Linked DNA regions of Nitrobacter winogradskyi Nb-255. The protein of the gene in region 1 binds, or shares a complex with, the protein of each later gene. Links are inferred from orthologs where the notes say so. Each region holds a gene or a part of one and is shown in the gene's direction. Other genes may lie near its edges.

Region 1 (3,069 bases):
GCCTTCGTCACTTTTCTGATGGCCGGCGATCCGGACCCCGCGACCTCGCTCGCCATCATCAAGGCGTTGCCCAGGGCCGGCGCCGACATCATCGAAATCGGAATGCCCTTCACCGATCCGATGGCGGATGGTCCGGCGGTCCAGGCGGCCGGGCGGCGCGCGCTCGATGCGGGCATGACCCTGACCGGCACGCTGCGGATGATCGGCGAGTTTCGGAAGGACGACGATTCGACGCCGGTCGTGCTGATGGGCTATTACAATCCGGTCTACATCTACGGCGTCGAGAAATTTCTTGACGATGCCAGGGCGGCGGGCGTCGATGGCCTGATCGTCGTCGACCTGCCGCCGGAGGAAGACTCCGAGTTGTGCATCCCGGCGATGAAAGCCGGATTGAATTTCATTCGCCTGGCGACGCCGACGACGGATGACAAGCGTCTGCCGGCGGTGCTCGCGAATACGTCGGGTTTTGTGTACTACGTCTCGATCACCGGGATCACCGGCAGCGCGGCGGCGGATTCGACGGCGGTTGGCGCGGCGGTCGGGCGCATCAAGCGCCATACGAGCCTGCCGGTCTGCGTCGGCTTCGGCATCCGCACTCCGGATGCCGCGCGCGGCATTGCCGAGCGCTCGGACGGCGCGGTGGTCGGCTCGGCGCTGGTCGATGCGCTCAGCGCCAGCCTCGACGCCGAAGGCAAGGCGACGTCCGGAACCGTCCAGGCGGTCGCCTCTCTCGCGGCGGCGCTGGCCGAGGGCGTGCGGTCGGCGCGGCAAGCAGCGGAATAGGCTTTTTTCCCTCTCCCCTTGTGGGGGAGGGTACCGAGCCGCATGTATGCGGCGAGGTGGGTGAGGGGTCGTCCCGTCATCCTGATTGCGATAGAGCGTTTTCGAGCAAAGTGGATACCGGTTCGCGTGAAGAAAACGCGTCAAATCAAGATTATAGAGCCTCGCTTCTGATTCCATCAGAAGCGAAAAGGCTCTAGAAGAACCCTCACCCGGCTCGCACCCTGCCTCGCGGTGCTTTGCCACCCTGTCCCGCAAGGGGAGAAGGTTCGGGCCGTCGCCAGATGGTGCGGTGTTACGGAGTAAGGCATGAATTGGTTGACCAACGTTGTCCGGCCGAAAATCCGCAATATCCTCAAGCGGGAAACGCCGGATAATCTCTGGATCAAGTGTCCCGACACCGGGCAGCTCGTGTTCTACAAGGACGTCGAGAGCAACCAGTTCGTCATCCCCGGATCGAACTACCACATGCGGATGAGCGCCGATGCGCGGCTGAAGTCGATCTTCGACAACGAGACATGGTACGATGTGGCGTTGCCGGAGGTAACTGCCGATCCGCTGAAATTCCGTGACGAGCGCAAGTATGTCGACCGCATCAGGGACGCGCGCGCCAAAACCGGACTCCATGATTCCGTGAAGGTCGGGTTCGGCAGGCTGGAAGGGTCCGCCGTCGTGGTCGCGGTGCAGGATTTCGATTTCATGGGCGGCTCGCTTGGCATGGCGGCGGGCGAGGCGATCGTGCGGGGGCTCGAACTCGCGGTCGAGAAACGGTGCCCCTTCATCGTGTTCGCGGCGTCGGGCGGCGCGCGGATGCAGGAAGGCGTGCTGTCGCTGATGCAGCTGCCCCGCACCACCGTCGCGGTGCAGATGCTGCGCGAGGCCAGGCAGCCCTACATCGTAGTGCTGACGAATCCGACCACCGGCGGCGTCACGGCCTCCTATGCGATGCTCGGGGACGTTCAGATCGCGGAGCCCGGCGCGCTGATCGGCTTCGCCGGAGCCCGCGTCATCGAGCAGACCATCCGCGAGAAACTGCCGGACGGTTTTCAGCGGGCCGAGTATTTGCGCGACCATGGCATGATCGACCTGGTGGTGCATCGTCACGAGTTGCGGCCGACGCTGGCGCGGGTGTGCCGGCTGCTGACCAAGGCGCCGGAAATGATCGAGCAGGAGCCGGAACCCTCCGCTCCCGTTCCGCCGGATGAGCCGGACGAGCCTGCCGCGACTCAGGAAGCTCCACCGGCGGCGCCTGCCGCGCCTCCGGCGTGAGCGCTGTTCCGCCCCGGCAAAGCCCGCTCGACGATGCTGTTGCGCGGATATCGAAGCTGCATCCGAAAAGGATCGATCTCACGCTCGGCCGGATGTGGCGCGTCCTTGAGCGGCTCGATCATCCCGAACGCAGGTTGCCGCCGGTCATTCACGTCGCCGGCACCAACGGCAAGGGCTCCACCGTCGCCTACCTGCGCGCGATCCTCGAGGCCGCCGGTTTGCGCGTGCATGTCTTTACCTCGCCCTATCTGGTGAGGATCAACGAATGCGTGCGGTTGGCCGGAACGCTGGTTGCCGACGATGCCCTGCGCGACGCGCTGCTTGAATGCGAGCGCGCCAATGGCGGCGAGCCGCTGACCCTTTTCGAGATAAAGACCGCGGCGGCCTTTCTGTTGTTCGCACGAAGTCCCGCCGACGTGCTGTTGCTCGAGGTCGGCCTCGGCGGCCGGCTCGACAGCACCAACGTGGTCGAGACGCCGCTGGCGAGCGTCATCACGCCCGTCGGCATCGATCACGTCGAGTTTCTGGGCGGCTCGCTGGCGGAGATCGCCGGCGAGAAAGCCGGCATCATCAAGCCTGGCGTGCCCGTCATCTGCGCGGAGCAGTCGCCCGAAGCCGAAGTTGTGATCGAGCAGCGGGCGAAGCGGATGCGCAGTCCGCTGCACGCGGCCGGCCAGCACTGGCACGTCCACGCGGAACACGGACGACTGGTCTATCAGGACGAAAGCGGCCTGCTCGACCTCGCCGCGCCCCGGCTGTTCGGCCGGCATCAGTTCGACAATGCGGGCCTCGCGATCGCGACGCTGCGGGCGCAGGATCGCTTCTCGATCGAGACAACGGCGTTCGAGCGCGGCGTCACCGGCGCGGAATGGCCGGCGCGGATGCAGCGGCTGACATCCGGCCGGATCGTGGATCAGGCGCCGCGCGACGCCGAGCTCTGGCTCGACGGCGGGCACAATGCCGATGGCGGGCGGATCGCGGCGGCGGCGCTCGGCGATCTCGAGGAGCGGGTGTCGCGAC
Region 2 (2,943 bases), 380 kb from region 1 along the record:
CTGTTTCGCTTCCTGCTGAGCGAGCGCGTCAGGAGCGACGACCCCGCGGCTATCCTTTCAGGGCCAAAGCGCGGACGCAGCCTGCCCAAAGTCCTGTCGATAGCGGATGTCGACCGCCTGCTCGGGCGCGCGAAGGCGGACGCCGAATCTCTGGACGCCCCACCTGCCCGGCGATTGCGCGCGGCGCGGCTCTATTGCCTGCTGGAAGTGCTTTACGCTACGGGCCTGCGCGTCTCCGAACTGGTCTCCCTGCCGCTGTCGGCGGCGCGGCGCGACGCCCGCATGATCGTGGTGCGCGGCAAGGGCGACAAGGAACGGCTGGTGCCGCTGAACAACGCCTCGCGACAGGCGATGGCCGACTATCTCCAGACGATGGCGGATCAGCGCGGCGCAGGGAAGGCCGCGTCGCCGCGACAGAGCTGGCTGTTTCCGTCGTTTGGCGAAAGCGGCCACCTGACACGCCAGCACTTTGCGCGCGAGCTGAAGGAACTCGCGGCGGCGGCCGGCCTCGCGCCACGGCTGGTCTCGCCGCACGTGCTGCGCCATGCCTTCGCGAGCCATCTGCTGCACAACGGCGCGGACCTGCGGATCGTGCAGACCCTGCTCGGCCATACCGACATCTCGACCACGCAAATCTACACGCACGTCGTGGAAGAGCGCCTGAAAAGCCTGGTGCGCGATCTGCACCCGCTGGCGGAAGCATGACCGGTGCTCATCGCGAACGCCATTCCGCGGCCCCACCGCCGAAGGCCTCAACTCCGCGCGCCCCGCTTCGCCCTTGACTCAACGCTGATCAGCCGCGAAAGAGCGCTCGCACCACCCGCACTTGACCCGCCCTCGAAGACACGTTTTACCTGTCTCCTAAATATTTGAATAAAAGGACCTTTCTCTCTCCTCGACAGATTTCCCCTCCACGCGCCTCCGTCTCTATACTGCTGGAATGCCCGATCCCATGCGCAGCTACCTCGATTTCGAAAAACCCGTCGCCGAGCTCGATTCCAAGATCGACGAACTGCGCGCGCTCGCCGCGTCGGGCAGCGACATTAGCGAGGAAATTTCCAGCATCGAGGAGAAGGCCGCGCAGGCTTTGAAGGATCTCTACGCCAACCTGACGCCCTGGCAGAAAACCCAGGTGGCGCGGCACCCGCAGCGCCCGCACTTCTCCGATTTCGTCAAGGGCCTGATCACCGAGTTCACGCCACTGGCCGGCGACCGCAAGTTCGGCGAGGACGAGGCGCTGATCGGCGGCTTCGGACGCTTCCGCGGCGAAAGCATCTGCGTCATCGGACAGGAGAAAGGCGCAACCACTGAAAGCCGCCTGAAGCACAATTTCGGGATGGCGCGCCCCGAAGGCTACCGCAAGGCGGTCCGGCTGATGGATATGGCCGACCGTTTCGACATTCCCGTGCTGTCGCTGGTCGATTCCGCCGGAGCCTACCCCGGCATCGGCGCCGAGGAACGCGGCCAGGCCGAGGCGATCGCCCGCTCGACCGACGCGTGCCTGTCGCTCGGCGTCGCCAATATCGCCGTGATCATCGGCGAAGGCGGCTCCGGCGGCGCGATCGCGATCGCGACCGCCAACCGCGTGCTGATGCTGGAACATGCGATCTATAGCGTGATCTCGCCGGAAGCGGCGTCGTCGATTCTCTGGCGCGACAGCAGCAAGGCACAGGAAGCCGCGACCAACATGAAAATCACCGCGCAGGATCTGCTGCGGTTCGGCGTGATCGACGCCATCCTCAAGGAACCGGCCGGCGGCGCGCATCGCGATCCCGCCGCCGTTATCGCGCTGACCGGGGACGCCATCGCCGGCGCATTGAACGATCTGCGCAACCTCGACCGTGATTCGCTTCGTCAGCAGCGCCGTCAGAAGTTTATCGATATCGGGCGTAAACTGGGCTGAGCGCACGCTGCGCTTTCTTCCGGCGAAACGCATTCCGGCCCTCTTTACGGGATCGACAGGTCAACGGGTTCAGCCGGAAATCCATGACCCTTCCGGGTGTGCTCCGTTCAAGAACACGGCTTTTCCGGAAGCCGCCGAAGCGCCCTAATTCAGCCCCGTCCGGAATATTTAGTCTCCATTCACCATCGAGGTCGGAGTTCACCTCGTTCGGTTCCGCTCGGCTTGCGAGCACAGATGCTTAAGGATATTATTTTATTCAATGGCTTGGGGCACGACGCCATGAATTCGGGGTGCAGGCTTGCCCGTCCTAGCGGAGCTTTGCTTTGATCAATCGTTCGATCGCTCGCACGATCATGACCTCCGCCGTGCTGATGGGCAGCGCGCTTCTGGCCGGCTGCAACACCGACGACGCCTCACTCGCGAGCAACGCCAAGGCCAACCGGCCGGTCTCGCCCAAGCTCGTCGCGGCCATGACCGCGAAGGACATGGAACTGCAATCGCCGATCCTGATTCGGCTGTTCAAACAGGAGGCCGAGCTCGAAGTCTGGAAGCAGGACCGATCCGGCAAGTTCGCACTGCTCAAGAGCTACCCGATCTGCCGCTGGTCCGGAGATCTCGGCCCCAAGACGCGCGAGGGAGACCGTCAGGCTCCGGAGGGATTCTACAGCATCACGCCCGCGCAGATGAACCCGCGCTCCTCCTATTACCTCTCTTTCAACACCGGCTACCCCAATGAGTTCGACAAGTCATTGGGACGCACCGGTTCCCAACTGATGGTGCACGGCGACTGTTCCTCGCGCGGATGCTACGCCATGACCGACGAGCAGATCGCCGAGATCTACGCCGTGGGGCGGGAGTCGTTCTTCGGCGGTCAGCGCGCCTTCCAGCTCCAAGCCTATCCGTTCCGCATGACGGCTGCGAATCTTGCGAAGCACCGCAACAATCCGAACATGCCGTTCTGGAAGATGATCAAGGAAGGCAACGATCATTTCGAGGTAACGCGTCAAGAACCGAAGGTCGCATTCTGCGAGCGTAAGTAC
Region 3 (2,802 bases), 1.9 Mb from region 1 along the record:
ATGACGAGCGCCGAGGTGCGCGCCACGCTCGAAGAGAACTTCAAGCTTGCCGAATCCATGGGAATGAATGGAACGCCAAGCTACGTCATCGGCAAGCAGGTCGTCGTGGGAGCCGTGGGTCTCGAGAACCTCAAGGAGAAAATCAACACGGCGCGCTGCGGCAAAGCCTCCTGTTGATGGCGCGTCCCTGTTTGAATCAGCGCTTTTGAACCAGCGCTCACCGGGGGGCCTGGAATCGAACGCCGGGTAACCGCTTCGCATGAGCGCTCCGAATCCCTCTCGACGTTTCTCCCCTTCCTGTGGTCGTTTGAGAGGCTCCCTCAGGGGCGCGGGAACTGGCTATCTGGTACGCTCGTATGCCCCGTCGCGATGCCCAAGGTCGGTTAACGAGATATTTCCGTATGTTCTCCATGAATCCTCGCAAACAGCGCGAGATATCTCAAGCCGAATCAGGGACTGTTCAGGCTTCCCCTTGACGTTCTTGTTACATATAACGGCCCGAACTCCGGCGTTCGGCGGCGGAAATGGCTGATTTTCAGGATTTCAGATGGCCAAGACGATCTACGTGCTCAACGGCCCGAACCTTAACATGCTCGGGACCCGAGAGCCGGATACCTATGGCCACGCCAACCTTGCCGACGTCGAACAGCTTTGCGCCGAAACGGCCAAAAATTTTGGACTGGCCGCGGATTGCCGCCAGTCAAACCGCGAGGGCGAGCTGATCGATTTCATTCACGAAGCTCATGCGAAGAACGCAGCCGGTATCGTCATCAACGCCGGCGGCTACTCGCACACTTCCATCGCACTTCACGACGCGCTGGTCGCGGTCAAAATTCCGACCGTCGAAGTTCATATCAGCAACATTCATGCGCGCGAGGACTTCCGTCATCACTCCTTCACGGCCAAGGCCGCGTTCGCAAGCCTGTCAGGCTTCGGAATTGACGGCTACCGGCTCGCGATCAATGGCCTTGCCGCCAAGATCGGCGCGGTAGACCCGTCGAACAAAGTTAAATCCTGACACATCAGCGTCATTCTCACAGAAAGTTTCGGATCGAGATCATGTCCCGCCAGCCCGGAGAACCCGCAAAAAACAAAACCGGCAACGATCTGCGCGAGGAGAGCGACGTGATCCGCGAACTCGCCGCCCTGCTCGACGAAACCAGGCTCACGGAGATCGAAATCGAGCGTGATGGACTTCGTGTCCGTGTGGCACGCAACGTCACCGTCGGGGCAGCGATACCGGCCACCTATCAGGCCGCGCCGGCGCCAGCCCCCTCGCCGGCCGCAGGCGCGGCCGACATCAGCAAGCATCCCGGCATGGTTCCATCGCCGATGGTCGGAACGGCCTATTGGGCGTCGGAACCGGGCGCAAAACCCTTCATCGAGGTCGGGTCCAAGGTCACCGCAGGCCAGACGCTGCTGATCATCGAGGCCATGAAGACCATGAACCAGATCCCGTCGCCGCGCTCCGGCACCGTCACGCAGATTCTCGTCGAGGATGGCCAGCCCGTCGAGTTCGGCGAGCCGCTGGTCATCATTGAATGACGCCGTTCGAACCGCGGACGCAGTGATGTTCGATAAGATCCTGATAGCCAATCGCGGCGAGATCGCCCTGCGCATCCTGCGCGCCTGCAAGGAGCTGGGTATCGCGACCGTTGCGGTCCATTCCACCGCCGACGCCGACGCCATGCATGTCCGCCTCGCGGACGAAAGCGTCTGCATCGGGCCGCCGACGACGAAGGACAGCTACCTCAACATCCCGGCGCTGCTGGCAGCCTGCGAGATCACAGGCGCCGAGGCCGTGCATCCGGGGTACGGCTTTTTGTCCGAGAATGCCCGTTTCGCCGAAATCCTCGCTGACCATCGCCTGCATTTCATCGGCCCCAAGGCCGAACATATCCGCCTCATGGGCGACAAGATCGAAGCCAAGAAGACCGCGAAGCGCCTCGGCATTCCCGTGGTTCCGGGCTCCGATGGCGGCATCGGTCCCGATGACAACGCCATGGCCATCGCCAAGGCGATCGGCTTTCCTGTCCTGGTGAAAGCGGCCGCCGGCGGCGGCGGGCGCGGCATGAAGATCGTCAAGACGCCCGACGACCTGATGATGGCGATCTCGGCCGCGGGGAACGAGGCCCGAGCGGCGTTCGGCGACGCCTCCGTTTATCTGGAAAAGTACTTGCAGAAGCCGCGCCACATCGAAATCCAGGTGCTTGGCGACGGGCGCGGCGGCGCCATTCATCTTGGAGAACGCGACTGCTCGCTCCAGCGCCGCCACCAGAAGGTTTGGGAAGAAGGTCCATCGCCCGCGTTGACGGCGGCAGCCCGAAACAAGATCGGCGAGACCGTTGCCAAGGCGATGAGCGAGATAAAGTATCTCGGCGTCGGAACGGTCGAATTCCTCTACGAGGACGGCAGATTCTATTTCATCGAAATGAATACGCGCATTCAGGTCGAGCATCCCGTCACCGAGATGATCACCGACATCGATCTCGTGCTGGAGCAGATCCGCATCGCCGCCGGCGGCGACCTTCCCGCCGCCCAGAAGGAAATCGCCGTCAACGGCCACGCCATCGAGTGCCGAATCAACGCGGAAAACCCCGTTACCTTCCGCCCATCTCCTGGCAAGATTTTGCAATTCCATCCGCCGGGCGGGCTCGGCGTCCGGATCGATTCCGCCGTTTATCAGGGGTATGTGATCCCGCCCTACTACGACTCGCTGGTGGGCAAGCTGATCGTGCACGGCAAGACGCGCGCCGAATGCCTGATGCGGCTGCGCAGAGCCCTCGACGAGATGGTCGTGGA
Region 4 (2,951 bases), 1.9 Mb from region 1 along the record:
ACTCCTTCACGGCCAAGGCCGCGTTCGCAAGCCTGTCAGGCTTCGGAATTGACGGCTACCGGCTCGCGATCAATGGCCTTGCCGCCAAGATCGGCGCGGTAGACCCGTCGAACAAAGTTAAATCCTGACACATCAGCGTCATTCTCACAGAAAGTTTCGGATCGAGATCATGTCCCGCCAGCCCGGAGAACCCGCAAAAAACAAAACCGGCAACGATCTGCGCGAGGAGAGCGACGTGATCCGCGAACTCGCCGCCCTGCTCGACGAAACCAGGCTCACGGAGATCGAAATCGAGCGTGATGGACTTCGTGTCCGTGTGGCACGCAACGTCACCGTCGGGGCAGCGATACCGGCCACCTATCAGGCCGCGCCGGCGCCAGCCCCCTCGCCGGCCGCAGGCGCGGCCGACATCAGCAAGCATCCCGGCATGGTTCCATCGCCGATGGTCGGAACGGCCTATTGGGCGTCGGAACCGGGCGCAAAACCCTTCATCGAGGTCGGGTCCAAGGTCACCGCAGGCCAGACGCTGCTGATCATCGAGGCCATGAAGACCATGAACCAGATCCCGTCGCCGCGCTCCGGCACCGTCACGCAGATTCTCGTCGAGGATGGCCAGCCCGTCGAGTTCGGCGAGCCGCTGGTCATCATTGAATGACGCCGTTCGAACCGCGGACGCAGTGATGTTCGATAAGATCCTGATAGCCAATCGCGGCGAGATCGCCCTGCGCATCCTGCGCGCCTGCAAGGAGCTGGGTATCGCGACCGTTGCGGTCCATTCCACCGCCGACGCCGACGCCATGCATGTCCGCCTCGCGGACGAAAGCGTCTGCATCGGGCCGCCGACGACGAAGGACAGCTACCTCAACATCCCGGCGCTGCTGGCAGCCTGCGAGATCACAGGCGCCGAGGCCGTGCATCCGGGGTACGGCTTTTTGTCCGAGAATGCCCGTTTCGCCGAAATCCTCGCTGACCATCGCCTGCATTTCATCGGCCCCAAGGCCGAACATATCCGCCTCATGGGCGACAAGATCGAAGCCAAGAAGACCGCGAAGCGCCTCGGCATTCCCGTGGTTCCGGGCTCCGATGGCGGCATCGGTCCCGATGACAACGCCATGGCCATCGCCAAGGCGATCGGCTTTCCTGTCCTGGTGAAAGCGGCCGCCGGCGGCGGCGGGCGCGGCATGAAGATCGTCAAGACGCCCGACGACCTGATGATGGCGATCTCGGCCGCGGGGAACGAGGCCCGAGCGGCGTTCGGCGACGCCTCCGTTTATCTGGAAAAGTACTTGCAGAAGCCGCGCCACATCGAAATCCAGGTGCTTGGCGACGGGCGCGGCGGCGCCATTCATCTTGGAGAACGCGACTGCTCGCTCCAGCGCCGCCACCAGAAGGTTTGGGAAGAAGGTCCATCGCCCGCGTTGACGGCGGCAGCCCGAAACAAGATCGGCGAGACCGTTGCCAAGGCGATGAGCGAGATAAAGTATCTCGGCGTCGGAACGGTCGAATTCCTCTACGAGGACGGCAGATTCTATTTCATCGAAATGAATACGCGCATTCAGGTCGAGCATCCCGTCACCGAGATGATCACCGACATCGATCTCGTGCTGGAGCAGATCCGCATCGCCGCCGGCGGCGACCTTCCCGCCGCCCAGAAGGAAATCGCCGTCAACGGCCACGCCATCGAGTGCCGAATCAACGCGGAAAACCCCGTTACCTTCCGCCCATCTCCTGGCAAGATTTTGCAATTCCATCCGCCGGGCGGGCTCGGCGTCCGGATCGATTCCGCCGTTTATCAGGGGTATGTGATCCCGCCCTACTACGACTCGCTGGTGGGCAAGCTGATCGTGCACGGCAAGACGCGCGCCGAATGCCTGATGCGGCTGCGCAGAGCCCTCGACGAGATGGTCGTGGAAGGCGTCGAGACCACCTTGCCGCTGTTCCGGGCGCTGGTCCGCGAAGCGAGCATTATCGACGGCGACTACCATATCCATTGGCTGGAGCAGTATCTCTCCAGCGGCGGTCTAAAAGGAGCCTGAGCCGTTTCGAGCCCGGACCGGGATTGTTTTAGGAACAAAAGACACGGAACCGATTGCGCGCTGAGGGGTTTAGCAAAAGGCCGGTAAACGCGCGGGGGCGATTCAGACTGTCTCGATCCGAATACGATGAAATCGTAGCGCCAAGAGCCAGGACGTCACGACCCGCGCTCAGCCAGTTGCTCCTGCTGACGGCAGGTCTGGTGGTTCTGACGCTGATCAGCGTCATTTCCATTTATCTTGTCAACAAGGCGCGCGACGACACTCGCTGGGTTCTCCGCAGCATGGAAGTCGAGAATGAAATTTCACTGGCCCAGTTACAGATACAGCGCGCGGAAAGTTCGCAGCGCAGCTTTCTGCTGACGCAGCGCCCGGAATTCCGGGCTGCGTTCGAAGATGCATCAGGCCGGATTCCGCTGAGCTTCGAACGGCTGAGGGTACTGACCAAAGAGAATCCCTACCAGCAACAGCGGCTCCAGCAAATGGTCCCGCTGACCAGTCAGCGGATCGAGCAGTTGCGGCAGAGCATTGATCTCGCGCTGACGAACCGGCTGGATCAGGCCGTTGAGAGCGCGCGACGAGAGGCTGGTCAGGACGCGACGCGACAGATTCGCGATCTGGGGAACGAGATGCGAACCGAGGCAAATCGTCTGCTCGCGGCGCGGACGGCGTCAGCCGATGCCAGCCAATCGCGTTCGGCGCTGATTACCAGCGTCGGCTCGGGGCTCGTTGTGCTGTTTGCCGGGCTCTCGATCTACCTTGTGCGGCGGTCGAACCGGGAACGCGACCTGGCTAACGCCCGGCTGCGCGATATCAATCTCAATCTGGAATCGACCATCGAGAAGCGGACCAGCGATCTGCGGGAAGCCAACGATGAAATCCAGCGTTTTGCCTATATCGTCAGCCACGACCTGCGCT

Evidence for each region.
Region 2: the proteins of accD (region 1) and NWI_RS02030 are in contact, whole or in part, in a solved structure (PDB 8UXZ), measured with the Escherichia coli proteins. The link is inferred for Nitrobacter winogradskyi Nb-255 from one-to-one orthologs.
Region 3: the proteins of accD (region 1) and accB are in contact, whole or in part, in a solved structure (PDB 8UXZ), measured with the Escherichia coli proteins. The link is inferred for Nitrobacter winogradskyi Nb-255 from one-to-one orthologs.
Region 4: the proteins of accD (region 1) and accC are in contact, whole or in part, in a solved structure (PDB 8UXZ), measured with the Escherichia coli proteins. The link is inferred for Nitrobacter winogradskyi Nb-255 from one-to-one orthologs.

The regions. Positions count from the first base shown.
Region 1 is NC_007406.1:63,780-66,848, reverse strand. The notes cover bases 94-3,069. They hold accD (acetyl-CoA carboxylase, carboxyltransferase subunit beta), read left to right. Parts: upstream 94-1,089; coding sequence 1,090-2,049; downstream 2,050-3,069. Other genes in these bases: NWI_RS00275 (bifunctional folylpolyglutamate synthase/dihydrofolate synthase), read left to right, coding at 2,046-3,069; trpA (tryptophan synthase subunit alpha), read left to right, coding at 94-783. In the rest of the region: more of trpA, read left to right, coding at 1-93.
Region 2 is NC_007406.1:438,904-441,846, reverse strand. What follows is about bases 72-2,921. They hold NWI_RS02030 (acetyl-CoA carboxylase carboxyltransferase subunit alpha), read left to right. Parts: upstream 72-940; coding sequence 941-1,903; downstream 1,904-2,921. Other genes in these bases: NWI_RS02025 (L,D-transpeptidase family protein), read left to right, coding at 2,227-2,921; xerD (site-specific tyrosine recombinase XerD), read left to right, coding at 72-705. Also shown: more of xerD, read left to right, coding at 1-71; more of NWI_RS02025, read left to right, coding at 2,922-2,943. UniProt on the Escherichia coli protein: Component of the acetyl coenzyme A carboxylase (ACC) complex. First, biotin carboxylase catalyzes the carboxylation of biotin on its carrier protein (BCCP) and then the CO(2) group is transferred by the carboxyltransferase to acetyl-CoA to form malonyl-CoA.
Region 3 is NC_007406.1:1,920,626-1,923,427, forward strand. Bases 94-2,802 are described here. They hold accB (acetyl-CoA carboxylase biotin carboxyl carrier protein), read left to right. Parts: upstream 94-1,059; coding sequence 1,060-1,545; downstream 1,546-2,802. Other genes in these bases: NWI_RS09135 (DsbA family protein), read left to right, coding at 94-177; aroQ (type II 3-dehydroquinate dehydratase), read left to right, coding at 548-1,018; accC (acetyl-CoA carboxylase biotin carboxylase subunit), read left to right, coding at 1,571-2,802. Also shown: more of NWI_RS09135, read left to right, coding at 1-93. UniProt on the Escherichia coli protein: This protein is a component of the acetyl coenzyme A carboxylase complex; first, biotin carboxylase catalyzes the carboxylation of the carrier protein and then the transcarboxylase transfers the carboxyl group to form malonyl-CoA.
Region 4 is NC_007406.1:1,921,516-1,924,466, forward strand. What follows is about bases 1-2,858. They hold accC (acetyl-CoA carboxylase biotin carboxylase subunit), read left to right. Parts: upstream 1-680; coding sequence 681-2,036; downstream 2,037-2,858. Other genes in these bases: aroQ (type II 3-dehydroquinate dehydratase), read left to right, coding at 1-128; accB (acetyl-CoA carboxylase biotin carboxyl carrier protein), read left to right, coding at 170-655; NWI_RS09155 (sensor histidine kinase), read left to right, coding at 2,213-2,858. Outside these bases: more of NWI_RS09155, read left to right, coding at 2,859-2,951. UniProt on the Escherichia coli protein: This protein is a component of the acetyl coenzyme A carboxylase complex; first, biotin carboxylase catalyzes the carboxylation of the carrier protein and then the transcarboxylase transfers the carboxyl group to form malonyl-CoA.